2 regions of the Pedococcus sp. P2_A3 genome follow, and region 2 is predicted to be linked to the other one. Evidence: predicted binding sites of a transcription regulator. Region 2 holds the regulator's gene; the other holds the start of a gene.
The links. The regulator HrcA, encoded in region 2, represses chaperone genes, less so after heat shock. The targets are predictions, from matches to a motif close to TTNGCACTCGNNNNNNNCGAGTGCNAA.
Positions count from the first base shown of each region.

Region 1: the regulator HrcA is predicted to act here: its motif matches at 3,698-3,724, upstream of groES (co-chaperone GroES).

Region 1 covers NZ_JBFUCW010000027.1:7,109-15,298, reverse strand. Annotated here, with positions in the region: gene AC1DX8_RS18325 (hypothetical protein) at 708-977, shown strand; gene groL (chaperonin GroEL) at 1,504-3,123, opposite strand; gene groES (co-chaperone GroES) at 3,257-3,550, opposite strand; gene AC1DX8_RS18310 (GNAT family N-acetyltransferase) at 3,810-4,649, shown strand; gene AC1DX8_RS18305 (class I SAM-dependent methyltransferase) at 4,731-6,791, shown strand; gene AC1DX8_RS18300 (ribokinase) at 6,895-7,725, opposite strand; gene AC1DX8_RS18295 (nucleoside hydrolase) at 7,725-8,190, opposite strand, start outside.
Region 2 covers NZ_JBFUCW010000009.1:62,624-70,926, forward strand. Annotated here, with positions in the region: gene ybeY (rRNA maturation RNase YbeY) at 1-192, opposite strand, end outside; gene AC1DX8_RS09475 (PhoH family protein) at 170-1,246, opposite strand; gene AC1DX8_RS09480 (histidine triad nucleotide-binding protein) at 1,271-1,618, opposite strand; gene AC1DX8_RS09485 (SigE family RNA polymerase sigma factor) at 1,688-2,236, shown strand; gene AC1DX8_RS09490 (Gmad2 immunoglobulin-like domain-containing protein) at 2,233-3,348, shown strand; gene AC1DX8_RS09495 (16S rRNA (uracil(1498)-N(3))-methyltransferase) at 3,353-4,096, opposite strand; gene dnaJ (molecular chaperone DnaJ) at 4,109-5,233, opposite strand; gene hrcA (heat-inducible transcriptional repressor HrcA) at 5,322-6,353, opposite strand; gene AC1DX8_RS09510 (DUF3097 domain-containing protein) at 6,516-7,391, shown strand; gene AC1DX8_RS09515 (DUF4870 domain-containing protein) at 7,520-7,936, shown strand; gene hemW (radical SAM family heme chaperone HemW) at 7,975-8,303, opposite strand, start outside.

The DNA of each region.
Region 1 (8,190 bases), on a different contig from region 2:
GAGAGCCAGCAAGGTCTCCGACTGACAGACCTTCAGGAACGCATTCGGCAAGCGCCGCTCACCAAGCACGATGAGGTGCGCAACCTGCGCATAGTCGTCGGGCTGCAACCGCTGGCCCACAACCAGCCCACGCTGAACCGCCGTGAGGACCACTCGCCGTTGCTCGCCAGGCAACCGGGAAAGTGCCTCGGTGTGCGCGGCCTCGACGGCGTCGGGGGACGCCTCCCTCAGCAAGAAACGGTACTGCCGGACAATGGGCCCCTCGTCAGACGACGTGTCCCCTTCCCGGTGTCTTCGACCGAGACTGACCATGGTCAAGGATACGACCGCCGAAGTAACACCACTAGGCGGAACGCCCGCTCATGCCTGCGGACAGTGCGATCGGAACTGCCGATGTGCGCGCATCTGCGATTGGCCTTCGTGGACACTTGGGGTGTGAGTACGGACTTCCGTGAAGTGATCCCTGACGATGCCGCCCCCTCTGACTGTCCCGCGTGCGGCGCACCGGCGAGCCAGAGCACCGATCCAACGAACATGTCGAGGAGCGTTTGCTACTGCGGACATCCTCGCTTCTACGACTACAAGCACGTCACCGGAGAGTGCGAGTGCCGGGCCAAATGACATCCGCTCATGCCGCGCCAAATGACATCCGCTCATGCCGCGCCGCGTTGTGTTGTTCCCGGGCTCAACTTTGACAGGGTGAACTCGTGACACATCCCAACCTGGACGACCTCCTGCGACCTGGCGAGTTCCTTGTCGCCTACGACTACGGAATGGGCGGGCTCTGGGGCATAGTGATCGCGTCCTCCGCTAGCGAGATTCTGGCGAGGTACCCCGAGGTTGCGATCGCCGAATCGCTGCCGTCGTGGATGAGCGAGGACGACTTGCAGCGGGAGCGGGCGGAGCCGCTTTGGCTGGACGACGCACCGCCGAAAGGGCTGTTGGGAGTCGTCATCGCCGATCGCGGTCGCGGTTGATACGTCCTCATCTGCCGCTGTCCGCTCGTGCCGAACGGAGGATCCTCGCTCGGCAACGCTCCCTGGAGAGCCGCTTATCCCGTGCGGTCCTGGCCGGCCCTCCGCGAGCGCAGCATGGCGAGCGCCTGCCACAAGCAACCGACGGCGGCGACCGCGCAAAGAAGGCGCATGCCAACCCACTGCGACGCCCAAGTTGCTTCTGACAGCGCCAAGACGCTGAGGACAAACCAACCGGCTGCACGGATGCGCGCGGTGCGTTCGGAAACCTCCGCCTCAGGTTCGTCAAGCATGGGGCGGAGCGTACCCATAGAAGAGCCGCACGATCGCCGATCCGTCACTTCGTCACCTGACGCGACAGCGCCCACGGTCGGAACCTGATCGGGACTCAACCGGTCAGGGCTGGGGCCTGGTATGCCGTGCCCCACCCTCAGGGGCACGGCATAGCGCCGCCAACCCTGGCTCTGCAGGAGCATGGCGAAGGCCCGCCCCCGAAACGGGGACGGGCCTTCGACGAGAGGTGCTGTGGTCAGTGACCGTGGCCGTGACCGTGACCGCCACCGGCGGACTCGGTCTCCTCTTCCTTCTTCTCCACGACGAGCGTGTCGGTGGTGAGCACCATCGACGCGATCGAGGCGGCGTTGACGAGCGCGGAACGGGTGACCTTGACCGGGTCGATGACGCCGGCCTTGATCAGGTCGCCGTACTCGCCGGTCGCGGCGTTGAGGCCGTTGCCCGCGGTGAGCTCGCGCACCTTGGAGACGGCGACGTAGCCCTCCATACCGGCGTTCTCGGCGATCCAGCGCAGCGGCTCGGCCGACGCCTTCTTGACGATCAGCGCACCGGTCGCCTCGTCGCCCTCGAGGTCGAGGTCGTCGATGACGGTGGAGGCGTGGACGAGGGCCGAGCCGCCACCGGCGACGATGCCCTCCTCGATGGCCGCGCGAGTCGCCGAGATGGCGTCCTCGATGCGGTGCTTCTTCTCCTTGAGCTCCACCTCGGTGTGGGCACCCACCTTGATGACGCAGACGCCACCGGCGAGCTTGGCGAGGCGCTCCTGGAGCTTCTCGCGGTCCCAGTCGGAGTCGGTGCGCTCGATCTCGGCCTTGATCTGGTTGACCCGGCCGGTGACGTCGTCGGAGTTGCCGCCGCCGTCGATGATCGTGGTGGTGTCCTTGGTGACGACGACGCGGCGGGCCTGACCCAGCACGTCGAGGTCAGCCTGGTCGAGCTTGAGGCCGACCTCCTCGGAGATGACCTGGCCACCGGTGAGGGTCGCCATGTCCTGGAGCATCGCCTTGCGGCGGTCGCCGAAGCCGGGGGCCTTGACCGCAACCACGTTGAACGTGCCGCGGATCTTGTTGACCACCAGGGTCGACAGCGCCTCGCCGTCGATGTCCTCGGCGATGATCAGCAGGGGCTTGCCGGTCTTGACGACCTTCTCCAGCACCGGCAGGACGTCGGCGATGGCCGAGATCTTGCCCTGGTTGATGAGGATGTAGGCGTCCTCGACCACGGCCTCCATGCGCTCGGCGTCCGAGACGAAGTAGGGCGAGATGTAGCCCTTGTCGAACTGCATGCCCTCGGTGAACTCGAGCTCGGTAGTCGCGGTGGACGACTCCTCGACGGTGATGACGCCGTCCTTGCCGACCTTGTCGAACGCGTCGGCGATGGTCGAACCGATGACCTGGTCCTGCGCGGACAGCGACGCGACCTGCGCGATCTCGTCCTTGCCCTCGATCTCGCGGGCCGTCTCGAGCAGGCGGGCGCTGACAGCAGCGACCGCGGCGTCGATGCCGCGCTTCAGGCTGGCCGGGGCGGCCCCTGCGGCAACGTTGCGCAGGCCCTCCTTGACCATGGCCTGGGCGAGCACGGTCGCGGTGGTGGTGCCGTCACCCGCGACGTCGTTCGTCTTGGTGGCGACCTCCTTCGCGAGCTGGGCGCCGAGGTTCTCGTAGGGGTCCTCGAGCTCGATCTCCCGCGCGATGGTGACACCGTCGTTGGTGATCGTGGGGGCGCCCCACTTCTTGTCGATGACGACGTTGCGGCCCTTCGGACCGAGCGTCACCTTGACCGCGTTCGCGAGCGCGTCAACGCCGCGCTCCAGCGACTTGCGGGCGGAGTCGTTGAACTCCAGCGTCTTAGCCATGAAAGTCCTTCTCTAGCAATCGGATTCAGGGGTGCAGTGACCTTCGGAGTGCACTGACTTCGAGGTGAACGTGACGTGCCCCGTATGCCGGTCAGCCGGCATACAGGGCACGTCACTCACGAAGTGCGGATGCTCAGCCGACGATGGCGAGGACGTCGCGGGCGGAGAGGATCAGGTACTCCTCGCCGCCGTGCTTGATCTCGGTGCCGCCGTACTTGCTGTAGATCACGCGGTCGCCGACGGTGACGTCGAGCGGGACGCGGTTGCCGTTGTCGTCGATGCGGCCCGGGCCGATCGCAAGGACCTCGCCCTCCTGGGGCTTCTCCTTCGCGGTGTCCGGGATGACGAGGCCAGACGCGGTGGTCTGCTCGGCCTCGACGGACTTGACGACGATGCGGTCTTCGAGCGGCTTGATGGAAACCGACACGGTGAGGACCTCCCCTTCGGGAATGTCGAAGTTGGACAGTGGTGGGTGGAGCATGGTGCGGCCGGACGGTCGCCGTCGCGGGGGTCGACCGGCTGGCTGCGTTAGCACTCGGCGAACCGGAGTGCCAACGCAAATCTAGGCTCGTGGTTAGCACTCGGTCAACTCGAGTGCCAGAAGTTCCACCCGCGTTCGCCGAGGGCGGACGGCGCGGCCCATATCCGGTGGCGCGACGCACCCCGGAGGAGGCAGGGTCGGGGCCATGACGAGCCCCGACCCCAGCCCCGGCGGGAGCGACCCCGCCGTCCTGCTCCGCGCCTACGACGAGCAGCTCCGGCAGGACGCCGAGGTGCCGTCTGCCATCACCGTGGACCGGCTGGGCCCACTGGTACTCGCCACCTACCTCGGGGGCCGGGGGTTCATCACGTACAAGTCCCTCGACGTCGACGGCACTCCCGCGACCGAGGAGTCGGTCCGGCAGCTCGTCGAGCAGGCGCTGGCCCACTACGAGGCGATGCCCGAGATCGACCGGGTGGAGTGGAAGACCCGCGGCCACGACCACGCCCCCGGTCTGCACGAGGCGCTGGTGGACCGCGGCTTCGTCCCCGACGAGCCGGAGTCGATCATGATCGGCGAGGCCCGCCTGTTCGCGGTCGACGTCGAGCTCCCCGAGGGCGTCACTGTGCGCCGGGTGACGGACGAGGACGAGGTCCGCGCCATGACGGCCATGCAGGGCGAGGTGTTCGGCGACGAGCCGGCCGAGCTCCAGGGCATGGTCGAGCAGATCCTGCACCGGCTCCGGACGCGCGACGACATGGAGATGTGGGTGGCCGAGCACGACGGCCGCATCGTCAGCGCCGGTCGGCTCGAACCGGTCGAGGGCACCGAGTTCGCCGGGATCTGGGGTGGCTCGACGTTGCCCGACTACCGGGGCAAGGGCATCTACCGCGCCCTGACGGCAGCCCGGGCACGGTCGGCGATGGGCTACGGCAAGCGCTACATCAACAGCGACTCGACCGAGTTCTCGCGACCCATCCTCGAGCGCTCCGGCTTCGTCAAGGTCTCGACGACCACCCCCTACGAGTGGCGCCGCAGCCGCTGAGCCGCCCGCCGCAGGCTCAGCCCCCGATCAGGGGACGCCGACCCGCGACCTGGGCACGCGGCATACGCAACAATGCGCGACATGGACCTGGCCCTCTTGCGACGGCTGACCACCGGCGAGGGCTGGGGGTTGCTGCAGTCGCTCCCGCCGTATGACGAGTCGTCGGCCCTCGCGCTGCAGCAGCGGCTGCGGGGCGCGGGCTTCGACCCCGAGCTCGTGGCGGCCGCCCTCAACCAGGCCCGGCTGCGGGCTCGCGCGGTCGACAAGTTCGGCGAGTTCGCCCGCGGCATGGTGCTCACCTCCGACGGCCTGGAGCAGGCCACCCGTCTCGGCGTGGCCGCCCAGCACGCCCAACGGTTCCGGGCGGCGGGCATCCACACCGTGCACGACCTCGGCTGCGGCATCGGCGCGGACGCGATGGCGATGGCCGGGCTCGACCTGCGGGTGCGCGCGATCGACGCCGACGAGCTGACCGCCGGCATCGCCGCGGTCAACCTGCGGCACTGGCCCGACTCGACCGCCCAGCAGGGTGTCGTCGAGGAGTTCACCGCCCCGTCCGGCGAGGGCGCCCGGGGGGTCGGCGCGTGGCTCGACCCGGCGCGGCGCACCCCCGGTGTCGCCGACGTGACCGGCCGGACCCGACGGATCTTCAACCTCGCCGAGATCTCCCCGAGCTGGACCGTGGTGCAGGAGGTCGCCCGCGCCCTCCCCGCCACCGGAGCCAAGCTCAGCCCCGCCTTCCCGCACGCGGCACTCCCCCCGGGTGCCGAGGCGCAGTGGACCTCGTGGGAGGGCGACGTCGTGGAGTGCGTCGTCTGGTGGGGGCCGCTGGTCCGGACCGCGGGACGCTCCGCCGCCCTGCTGCGCGCGAGCGGCCCCGCGGTCGTGGTCACCCAGGCCGACGCCGACGGCGACGCCCCGCCCCTGCAGAACCTCGCCGACCTCGGCGGCTGGCTCTACGAGCCCGACAAGGCCGTCCTCCGAGCCGGGCTGGTCGGCGCCCTCACGGCGGCGACCGACGGGGCGGAGCTCGATGCCGGCGTCGGCTACGTGGGGTCGGCCCGCTCCGTCGACGTCCCCTTCGCCCGCCGGTATGCCGTGGTCGAGGCGATGCCCTTCAACGTCAAGGCCCTGCGTGGCTGGCTGCGCGACCACGGGGTCGACCGGCTCACCATCAAGAAGCGTGGGGTCAGCGTGGACGCCGACCTGTTGCGCCGCCAGCTCCGTCTCCCGCCCAAGGGCCACCAGGAGGCGACGGTCGTCCTCACGCGGGTGCGCAGCAATGTAAACCCGCCGGTGATCCCCGGCGGGTTTACATCGACCCACGGTGGGGTTTGCGGCGCAGACGAAGGCAAACTGGGGCAAGTCGGGGCAAGCTGCGCCCGAAATCGCCGGGAGTTGGCCCTGCGCCGTTACCATCTCGTATCCTCGGCGGCGATGTCCTCCCCCCACTCCAGCGGTCACGGCCGCCACCGCGGCGCCAGCCCCCGACCCACGGCGCAGCTGTCCCGGCTGGTCCGGCGCCCGAGCCACCGCTCGGCGGTCAAGGGACTCGGCCTGGTCGCGTCCGCGCTCGGAGTGGCCACCGCGTTCGCCGCCCCCGCGCCCAGCGCGTCGTTCGAGCTGACCGCGGCCGACGTCAAGCAGCCCGTGGTCGCCCGGGCCGAGGCAGTCTCCGCCCCCGCACGGATCGCCGACTACGGGATCATCGGGTTCACCGCGGCCGCCGTCCCCGCGCCGAAGGCCAAGGCCACCGAGGCAGCCAAGAAGGCCCGCACGACGACCGGCGTCTCCCGCAACACCTCCCGCGCCGGCCTCAGCAACGTCGGCGGCATGACCCCGAACGCCATCGCCGTCATCAACGCCGTGAAGGCACAGTTCCCCGGGTCCGGCCCGTTCGGGGGCTACCGCCCGGGCGACCCGCTCGACCACGGCACCGGCCACGCCGTCGACATCATGTGCAGCACCACCGAGGGCAACGAGATCGCGGCCTTCCTGCAGGCCAACGCCGCGACCCTGAACATCAAGTACCTCATCTGGCGCCAGCGCATCTGGTACCCCGGCGGCACGTGGCAGGCCATGGAGGACCGTGGCAGCCCGACCGCGAACCACATGGACCACGTGCACGTCTCGGTCTACTAGCTCGACCTCTGCCGCCCGCTCTCCCGGCCTCACCCTCCCGGTTCGATGTAAACGCGCCGGTGATCCCCGGCGGGTTTACATCGAACCGGCCTCGGCGAACGCCTCAGAGCTCGGGGTCGACCTGCGCGCCGCGGTGACGGACCGCGTCCGCCCCGGCCTGGCTCGCCGCCCTGACGGCCGCCTCACGGTCCGCTCCGGTGGCGAGCGCCGCAGCGAGCGCACCACAGAAGGCATCGCCCGCGCCGGTCGTGTCGACCACGTCCGCGCCGTCGACGGGTATGCCGTCGTGCCGCTCGCCGTCCCAGCTGCACCCCGCCGCGCCGAAGGTCACCAGTAGCGACGTGGGCTGGGCGTCGCTGTCGGCCAGCTGCAGTGCCTCGTGCTCGTTGACCACCAAGGGGTCGGCGAGGGCGGCGACGTCGTGCGGGAGGGCGGCATACGGAGCGGCGTTGATGACGACGCGCGCACCGGCACCGTGGGCGAGTCGCGCCGCGGCGGCCACCGTCCGCACCGGCACCTCGAGCTGGAGCAGCAGCACGTCGCCGGGGCCGAGGCTGTGGAGCGAGTCGAGCGAGTCGGGGCCGACCTCGCCGTTCGCGCCCGGGATGACGACGATGGCGTTCTCGCCCTCGTCGTCGACGGTGATCCACGCCTGACCCGTCGGCACCGAGGTGGTGCGCACCGCGGAGACGTCGATCCCCCGCGACCGCAGCCGCTCGACGTAGGCCTGCCCGCCGTCGTCGTCGCCCACCGCGGCGACCATGGCGACAGCGGCGCCGGAGGCGGCGGCCGCGACGGCCTGGTTGCCCCCCTTGCCGCCCGCGAACCGCTCCAGGCGACCGTCGGCCAGGATGGTCTCGCCCGGCCCCGGATGGCGTTCGACCGAGGCGACGAGGTCGACGTTGAGGGAGCCCAGCACCACGACCCGGCCCATCAGCGCATCCCGCCGCTCACCGTGTCGAGCCACAGCGTCGCGTAGCGCTGGGCGTCGACCTCGAGACAGACATCGATCGTCGACCGCGCCTGCCCGTGGGGGTCGTGGTCGAGCCCGGCGGTCCAGTCGCGGCGGTCCACGATCGTGCGGCCGCGCGACCAGGTGCCGCCCAGCTCGACGCGCACCGGTAGTCGCTCGCGTCGCACCCCGGCCGGCTCCAGCACGACGCAGACGGCTCCGGCATCGCCGATGGTGGCGTCGGTCGATCCGAACCTCTCGCACTGGAACGCGATCAGCTGGCCGGCGAGGTCTGCCGCGTCGTGGCTCGAGGGCGCGGACAACATCTGTGCGGTCTCGCGACCAACCCGGGGAGCGTGGAAAACGTCCAAGCCATACATCGTCACCTGGATGTCGAGGTCGGCACAGGCGTCGATCACGACCGCTGCGGCCTCCGGGTCGTGGAAC
Region 2 (8,303 bases):
CATGACGTCGGTGGGACCCGGCAGGTCCATCCACTGCACGTGGAGGACCTCCATGGCGGCCTCGTCGACGAGCCGCAGGCACAGGTCAGCACCGGGGTGGACCCGCATCTCGCCCATGACGTAGCGGCTCAGCGCCACCAGCTCGAGCTCGTCGAGCTCGTAGTCGGTCTCATTGAGAACGTCGACGCTCACGCTGTCCTCGCCCTCCCTGCACCTGGTCGACCTGCGGGCGCTGGCCCTGGTCGTCCCACCGGCCGTAGGCATCGACGATGGCGCCGACGAGGCGGTGCCTCACGACGTCCTGCGGGGTCAGCACCGAGAAGTGGATGTCGTCGACGTCGGCGAGGATGTCGCGGACCACCCGCAACCCCGACTTGGTGCCGTCGGGCAGGTCGACCTGGGTGATGTCGCCGGTGACGACCATCTTGGACCCGAAGCCGAGCCGCGTGAGGAACATCTTCATCTGCTCGGGCGAGGTGTTCTGGGCCTCGTCGAGGATGATGAACGCGTCGTTGAGGGAGCGGCCACGCATGTAGGCCAAGGGCGCCACCTCGATGGTGCCGGCCGCCATCAGCCGGGGGATCGACTCGGGGTCGACCATGTCGTGCAGCGCGTCGTAGAGCGGCCGCAGGTAGGGGTCGATCTTGTCGTTGAGCGTGCCGGGCAGGAAGCCCAGGCGCTCGCCGGCCTCCACCGCAGGGCGGGTCAGGATGATCCGGTTGACCTGCTTGGCCTGCAGCGCAGCCACGGCCTTGGCCATCGCGAGGTAGGTCTTGCCGGTGCCGGCCGGGCCGATGCCGAAGACGATGGTGTGGGCGTCGATGGCGTCGACGTAGTGCTTCTGGTTCAGGGTCTTCGGGCGGATCGTGCGGCCCCGGTTGCTGACGATGTTCATCGTCAGCACGTCGGCGGGGCGCTCGGTCGTCTGCGCACGCAGCATGCTGATCGAGCGCTCGACGGCGTCGCGGTTCAGCGGCTGGCCGCCCTCGATGACCAGCAGGAGCTCGTCGATCGTGCGCTCGGCCAGGGCCACCTCGGCGCTCGGGCCGGACAGGTGGAACTCGTTGCCGCGGACGTGGATCTCCAGCTGCGGGAAGGCCCGCTCCATCGTGCGGAGCAGCTCGTCCCGCGGCCCGAGGAGCGTCACCATCTGCACCTGCGCCGGGATCTCGACGGTGTGGATGGGCACCGGGAGAGCACCCTCGGGCGCGCCCCCCAGCGTGGTCGGATGTTCAGGATCTGGCATGGTCTGCCCAGTCTACGGTGCCGCTCAGCCGGGAGGCCACGTCATTGACCGGCCCCCGAGCACGTGGACGTGGGCGTGGAAGACCGACTGCTGGGCGTCGACGCCGGTGTTGAAGACGGTCCGGTAACCGCCGCGTGCGATGCCCTCCTGCTCGGCCACCGCCTGCACTGCCTCGAGGAGGGAGACGGCGTCCTCGGGTCGCTCGACGGCCAGGCCCGCGACGTCGGCCACGTGGTGGCGTGGGATGACCAGCACGTGGGTCGGGGCCTGCGGGTCGATGTCGCGGAACGCCACCGTCGCCTCGTCCTCCCGCATCACCTCGGCCGGGACGGAACCGCTGACGATCTTGCAGAACAGGCAGTCAGGATCCATGGACCGAGGGTATCGGCGCGTCAACCGCCGGGTGGGGTTGCGCGTCAAGGTGGCGTGAGACTGTTGAGTGTGGCCGAGCGTGACCGTGGTGCTGAGGTGCGACCCAGCGCCGATGACGCCATCGCCGAGCTGTATGCCGCGCACTGGACGGGACTGGTGCGGCTCGCCTGGCTGCTGCTGCGCGACGACCTGGCCGCCGAGGAGGTGGTCCAGGACGCCTTCATCGCGGTGCACCGCCGCTGGGACACCCTCCGCGACCACCAGGCCGCAGCCGCATACCTGCGCCGGGCGGTGGTCAACGGAGCACGCTCCGGGCTCCGTCACCGTGGCGTCGAGGAGCGCTACGTGGCGCGCGAGCAGGGCGAGCCCACGGCATACGCACGGCACACCGAGGCGAGCGCCGAGGACCGCGCCCTCCAGTCCGAGAGCACCACCTCGATGATCGGCGCCTTGAGCCGACTCCCCCAACGCCAGAAAGAGGTCCTCACGATGCGCTACTACCTCGACCTGAGCGAGGCCGAGATCGCCGACGCGCTCGGCATCTCACCCGGCTCGGTCAAGGCCCACGCACACCGAGGGCTCGCCACCCTGCGCGACCGGATGGAGGCAGCGTCATGAGCGACCGCAGCGACTTCCTGCACCCGGACTACGAGCCGGGCGAGTTCGACCAGGTGGAGCGACGGCTGCGCCAGGCCCTGACCCGCGATGCGGAGCAGGTGCGGCCCTCCCCGCGGCTCGACACGATCCTGCACGAGGCCCACGAGCTCGGTCCGGTCACCGCCGCCGGTGGCTCGGGCGCGCGGCGCTGGCTCCTGCCCCTCGCGGCGGCAGCCGCTGTGGCCGCCATCATCGGCGGCGCCTGGTGGTCCGGGCAGGACGACCGCCACACCGTGACCCCGCCCCAGACGAACGGCCCCACGCTCTCGCCGTCACCCTCCCCGCCCGCGACGAGCTCGCCCACCACCAGCGCGCCGTCGGCGACGGAGTCGGTGACCCTGCCGGTGTACTTCGTCGGTCCCGTCGGGGGCGAGACGGCGAAGTACAAGCTGTTCCGCGAGTTCCTCCGCGGGAGCATCCCCACCGGCGGGGGCGAGGCCAACCGGGTCGAGGCCGCGCTTGGCCTGGCCATGAACGCCCAGCCGTTCAGCAACACCGACGGCTACCTGCAGCCCTGGAGCGGCACCCGCGTCCAGTCGGCGGCCATCACCCCCGAGGCCATCGAGGTGCAGCTGAGTGGCCCGGGCGCCGGTGGTTTCGACGCCGAGACCCAGCGGCTCGCGGTGCAGGAGCTCGTCTGGACGGCCCAGGCCGCGGCCCAGAAGACCCTCCCCGTGCGCTTCGTCGTCGCCGACGGGTCGACCACGCTCTTCGGGTCGATCTCCACGGACCAGGACTTCACCCGCCCGCCTGCGGACCGCACGTACGAGGACCTCGCGCCGATCTGGGTCTCCTCGCCGACCCGCGACCAGGTGCTGCCGTCGGCCAAGCCCGTGGTCGTCAAGGGCCTGGCCATCGTCTTCGAGGCCACCGTCAACTGGCAGCTCGAGCGCGGCACCACCGCGGTGGCGACGGGTCACGCCATGGCCTCGATCGGGGCGCCGATGCAGGGTTCCTACTCGTTCTCGCTCGGCACGCTCGCCCCTGGTGACTACACGATCCGCGTGCGCGAGCTCAGCGCCAAGGACGGCTCGGTGAGCGCCGAGAAGGTGGTGTCGTTCACGGTGAAGTGACCGCTCAGCGCCAGCGGCCGGCTGCACTCAGCACGGCGAGTGCTGCGGGCCCGGCGCTGGAGGACCGCAGCACGGTGGCACCCAGCCGGACAGGCACGGCGCCGGCCGCCTCGAAGGCCGCCACCTCCTCGGGGGTGATGCCGCCCTCCGGCCCGACCACGACGAGCACGTCGCCGGAGTCCGGGAGGACCTGCGTGGCCAGGCTCAGGGTCGCGTCCTCGTGGAGCACGTATGCCGCAGCGGCGCCACCGATGCGCCCGACCAGCCCCTTGGTGGTGGCGAGCTCCGCCACGACCGGGACACGGGCCCGGCGGGACTGCTTGGCGGCCGCCACCACGGTGGACTCCCACTTGCGGCGGGCCTTGTCGGCCCGCTCGCCACGCCACTGGACGATGCTGCGGGTCGCCTGCCAGGGCACCACCTCGTCGACGCCGAGCTCGGTCGCCGACTCGATCGCCTGGTCGTCGCGGTCCCCCTTCGCCAGCGCCTGGACGAGGACGAACCGGGGCTGACCCTCCGCCTCGTGGGCGACCTCGACGACGGCCAGGTCGAGCTCGGCCTTGCTGGCCGCGAGGACGTCACAGGTGAGCCGGAGGCCGGCGCCGTCCGCGAGGAGCAGCTGCTCCCCCACGCCGATCCGGCGAACGGTCGCGGCGTGCCGACCCTCGGGGCCGTCGAGCACCACCCGGCTGCCCACGGTGGCGCCGGCGACGACCGCAGGGTCGACGAGGAACAGGGGCAGGGTCACGACGGTCGGCTGCTACTTGGCCTTGAAGGCGTCGCGGAGCTTGCCGAACAGCCCCGGGTGAGCCGGGGACAACCGGCCCTCCGGCCGCTCCTCGCCACGCAGCGTCGCGAGCTCGCGGAGCAGGGCCTCCTGCTGCTCGTCGAGCCGGGTCGGGGTCTGCACGTTGGCGTGGATGATGAGGTCGCCGCGCCCGGTGCCCCGCAGGTGGGTGACCCCGAGGCCCCGCAGGGTCATCGCGTCACCGGCCTGTGTGCCCGCCTTGATCTCGAGCTCGTTGGTGCCGTCGAACGTCTCGAGCTTGACGGTCGTCCCGAGGGCCGCGGCCGTCATCGGCAGCTCGACGGTGCAGTGCAGGTCGTCACCACGGCGCTGGAACGTCTGGTGGGGACGGACCGCGACCTCGACGTAGAGGTCTCCGGCCGGGCCGCCACCCTGGCCGACCTCGCCCTCTCCGGCGAGCTGGATGCGGGTGCCCGTGTCGACGCCCGCGGGGACCTTGATCTTGAGCGTGCGACGGGTGCGCACGCGGCCGTCCCCGGAGCACTCGAAGCAGGGGCTCACGAGGACCTCGCCGTAGCCCTGGCAGGTCGCGCAGGGACGGGTCGTCATGACCTGCCCGAGGAACGACCGCTGGACCTGCTGGATCTCGCCGCGGCCTCCGCAGACGTCACACGTGCGTCGTGAGGTGCCCGGCTGGGCCCCGTCGCCGTGGCAGGTGGAGCACACCACCGCGGTCTCGATGGCGAGCTCCTTCTCGGCACCGAACACCGCGTCCGCGAGGTCGATGTCGAGCCGGATGAGGGCATCCTGGCCGCGACGCTGACGCGACCTGGGGCCGCGCTGCGCCTGACCGGCACCGGCGCCGAAGAAGGCGTCCATGATGTCGCTGAACGAGAAGCCCTGGCCGAAGCCGGCCGCTCCCCCGGCGRACGGGTCGGAGCCCATGTCGTACGACCGCCGCTTCTCGGCGTCGGACAGCACGTCGTAGGCCTGCGAGACCTTCTTGAACTGCTCCTCCGCCTCGGGGCTCGGGTTGACGTCAGGGTGCAGCGTCCGCGCCTTCTTGCGGTAGGCCCGCTTGATGTCCTCGGGGCTGGCGTCCCGGGCCACGCCCAGGTCCTGGTAGTAGTCGTTCAACGAGATGTCCTTGGTGTCACAGGGTTTGGTGGTGTCACAGGGTTTGGTGGTGTCACAGGGTTTGGTCGGGGGTGGGGGTCGCCGCGCGTCACTGCGCGAGGATCCGGGAGACGTACGTGGCGACGGCCCGCACCGACGCCATCGTCGTGGGGTAGTCCATCCGGGTGGGCCCGAGCACGCCGAGCCCCGCCACGAGCTCGGAGCCCGAGCCGTACTCCGTCGAGACGACCGAGGTGGACTGGAGCCCGGCGAACGGGTTCTCGTGCCCGATCCGGACCGACACGGCATCGGAGGTCTCCCTGGCCGTGCCGAGCAGCTTGAGCAGCACGACGTGCTGTTCGAGCGCCTCGAGCACCGGTCCGATGCTGAGCGGGAAGTCGGTGCCGACCCGGGCCAGGTTGGACGTGCCGGCCAGCACCACCCGCTCCTCGCGCTCCTCGACGAGGGCGTCGTCGAGCGACTGCACCACCGATCGGACCAGGTCGCGGTCCGCGGGGTCGAACTCGTCGGCGAGGCTCGCGAGGGACGACGCCGCGTCGACCAGCCGCTGGCCGACCGCCCGGGTGTTGACCTTCGCGCGGACCAGCCCGAGGGTGGCCTCGCCCTCCTGGGTGGAGAGGTCGTGGGTCGTCTCGATGACCCGCTGCTCGACCCGGCCGGTGTTGACGATGAGCACGACCATCAGCCGACTCGGACCCATCGGCACGAACTCGATGTGGCGCACCGTGGAGCGCGTGAGCGAGGGGTACTGCATGACGGCGACCTGCCGGGTCAGCGAGGCCAGCAGCCGCACCGTCCGGTCGACGACGTCATCGAGGTCGACCGCCCCCTCGAGGAACTGCGCGATGGCGGCCCGCTCGCCGGCGGTCATCGGCTTCACCGAGCTGAGCCGGTCGACGAACAGCCGGTAGCCGGCGTCGGTGGGCACGCGCCCGGCGCTGGTGTGCGGAGCGGCGATCAGCCCCTCCTCCTCCAGCGCGGCCATGTCGTTGCGCACCGTCGCGGCCGAGACCCCCAGCTGGTGGCGGTCCAGCAGCGACTTGGACCCCACGGGCTCGGAGGTCTGGACGTAGTCCTGCACGATCGCCCGCAGCACGGCGAGACGACGTTCTTCGCTCATCGGAGACCTCCCTCGACCGATTCGGGTCCAGCAACGGACAGTGCTGGCACTCAGGCTCAGCGAGTGCCAAGTCTACGTGGTTCCCGCGCCGGGAACAGCACGGGCGCCGCCCCGGCGGCGCGCCAGCCTCGCGACGGCGGGTCCGCGGCATACCCTGCCTCGGTGTCCGACCGCTATGGCTCCGATGTCCTGTCCGGTGACTGGAGGGTGCCCCCACGGGGGCGGTCGCGGGAGGTCGAGGCGGAGACCGGGCTCGTCGTCGAGGACGTCGAGACCGGCTGGTGCGGCGCCGTGGTGAGGGTCGAGAAGGCCGGCGGCCTGCGCGTCGTCCACCTCGAGGACCGCCAAGGACGCACCAAGGGCTTCCCCCTCGGACCGGGCTTCCTGCTCGACGGCGCACCGGTGGTGCTCACCCCGCCGACCGCCGCCGCCCGCGCCCAGCTGGCCGACGCGCGTGCCGCCGCCTCCCGCACGGCCTCGGGGTCGAGGGCGGTCGAGGGCGTGCGCGCCAAGGTGGCGAGCGGGTCGCGGATCTTCGTCGAGGGCCGCCACGACGCCGAGCTGGTCGAGAAGGTCTGGGGCGCGGACCTGCGGGTCGAGGGCGTGGTCGTGGAGATGCTCGACGGCGTCGACGACCTCGTCGGGGCGATCGCCGAGTTCCAGCCGGGGCCGGGGCGACGGATGGGGGTGCTCGTCGACCACCTCCTCCCGGGCACCAAGGAGCACCGGGTCGTGCAGGAGGCCGCCAAGGGCCGGTATGCCGCGCACGTGCGGGTGCTCGGTCACCCGTACGTCGACGTGTGGCAGAGCGTGCGTCCGGAACGGCTGGGTCTGTCGGCGTGGCCGGTGATCCCGCGTGGCCTGTCGTGGAAGGACGGCATCTGCGACCACCTCGGCTGGGCGCACGACAGCCAGGCCGACATCGCCCGGGCCTGGAAGCAGATCCTCGGCACGGTCCGGTCCTACGCCGACCTCGAGCCGAGCCTCCTCGCGAGCGTCGAGGAGCTCATCGACTTCGTGACCGAGCCGGGGCACTGAGGACGACCGGGTCGGGGTTGGCCCTGACCCGCCCCTGAGCGGACCCCCGAGTCCACCCCGAGTGAGGACTTTCGGGGGCCGCCATGCGTTTGACTGGGTGCAGACCCACGCAGACCACGGAGAGAGCCATGACCGACCAACCCCAGCCACAGCCGCACGTCCCACCCCAGCAGCCGCCACCGGGCTACGGCGTGGCTCCGCAGCCCATGTCCCAGCAGGACGAGAAGACCTGGGCCACCCTCGTGCACCTCGCGCCGTTCCTGGCGGCCGTGGTGGGCATCCCGTTCCTCGGCCCGCTGATCGTCTTCCTGATCTTCAAGGACAGGGGTCCGTTCGTGCGGTTCCACGCGGCACAGGCCCTCAACTTCCAGATCATCATCACGATCGCCTTCTGGGTCTTCGGGCTCCTGTCGCTCGTGCTGATCGGGATCCCGTTCCTCATCGCCACCGCCATCGCGTGGGTGATCCTGTCGATCGTGGCGGCGATCAAGGCCAGCAACGGTGAGTGGTACCGCTACCCGATGACGCCGGAGCTGGTGAAGTAGTCGTCCGGTGCAGTAGTCGTCCGGTGGAGTAGTCGTGCTCAGCGCAGGCCGAGCAGCCGGCGCACGACGGTGTCCGTGAGCAGCCGGCCCTGTCTCGTCAGCACCACCCGCTGACGGCGCAGGGCCGCTGTCGCGTCCACCAGCCCGTCCGCGACCAGCCCGGCGACCGCCACCCGGCCTTCGTCCCGCAGGTCAGCGATCGGGAGGCCGTCGACCAGCCGCACCCCGAGCAGCACCCGCTCGTCGTAGCGCTGCTCGTCGGTCAGGGTCTCGCGCCCGTGGGCGGGACTGAGCCCTGCGCCGACCCGGGAGGCGTAGGCGTTGGGGTGCTTGACGTTCCACCACCGCACTCCCCCGACGTGGCTGT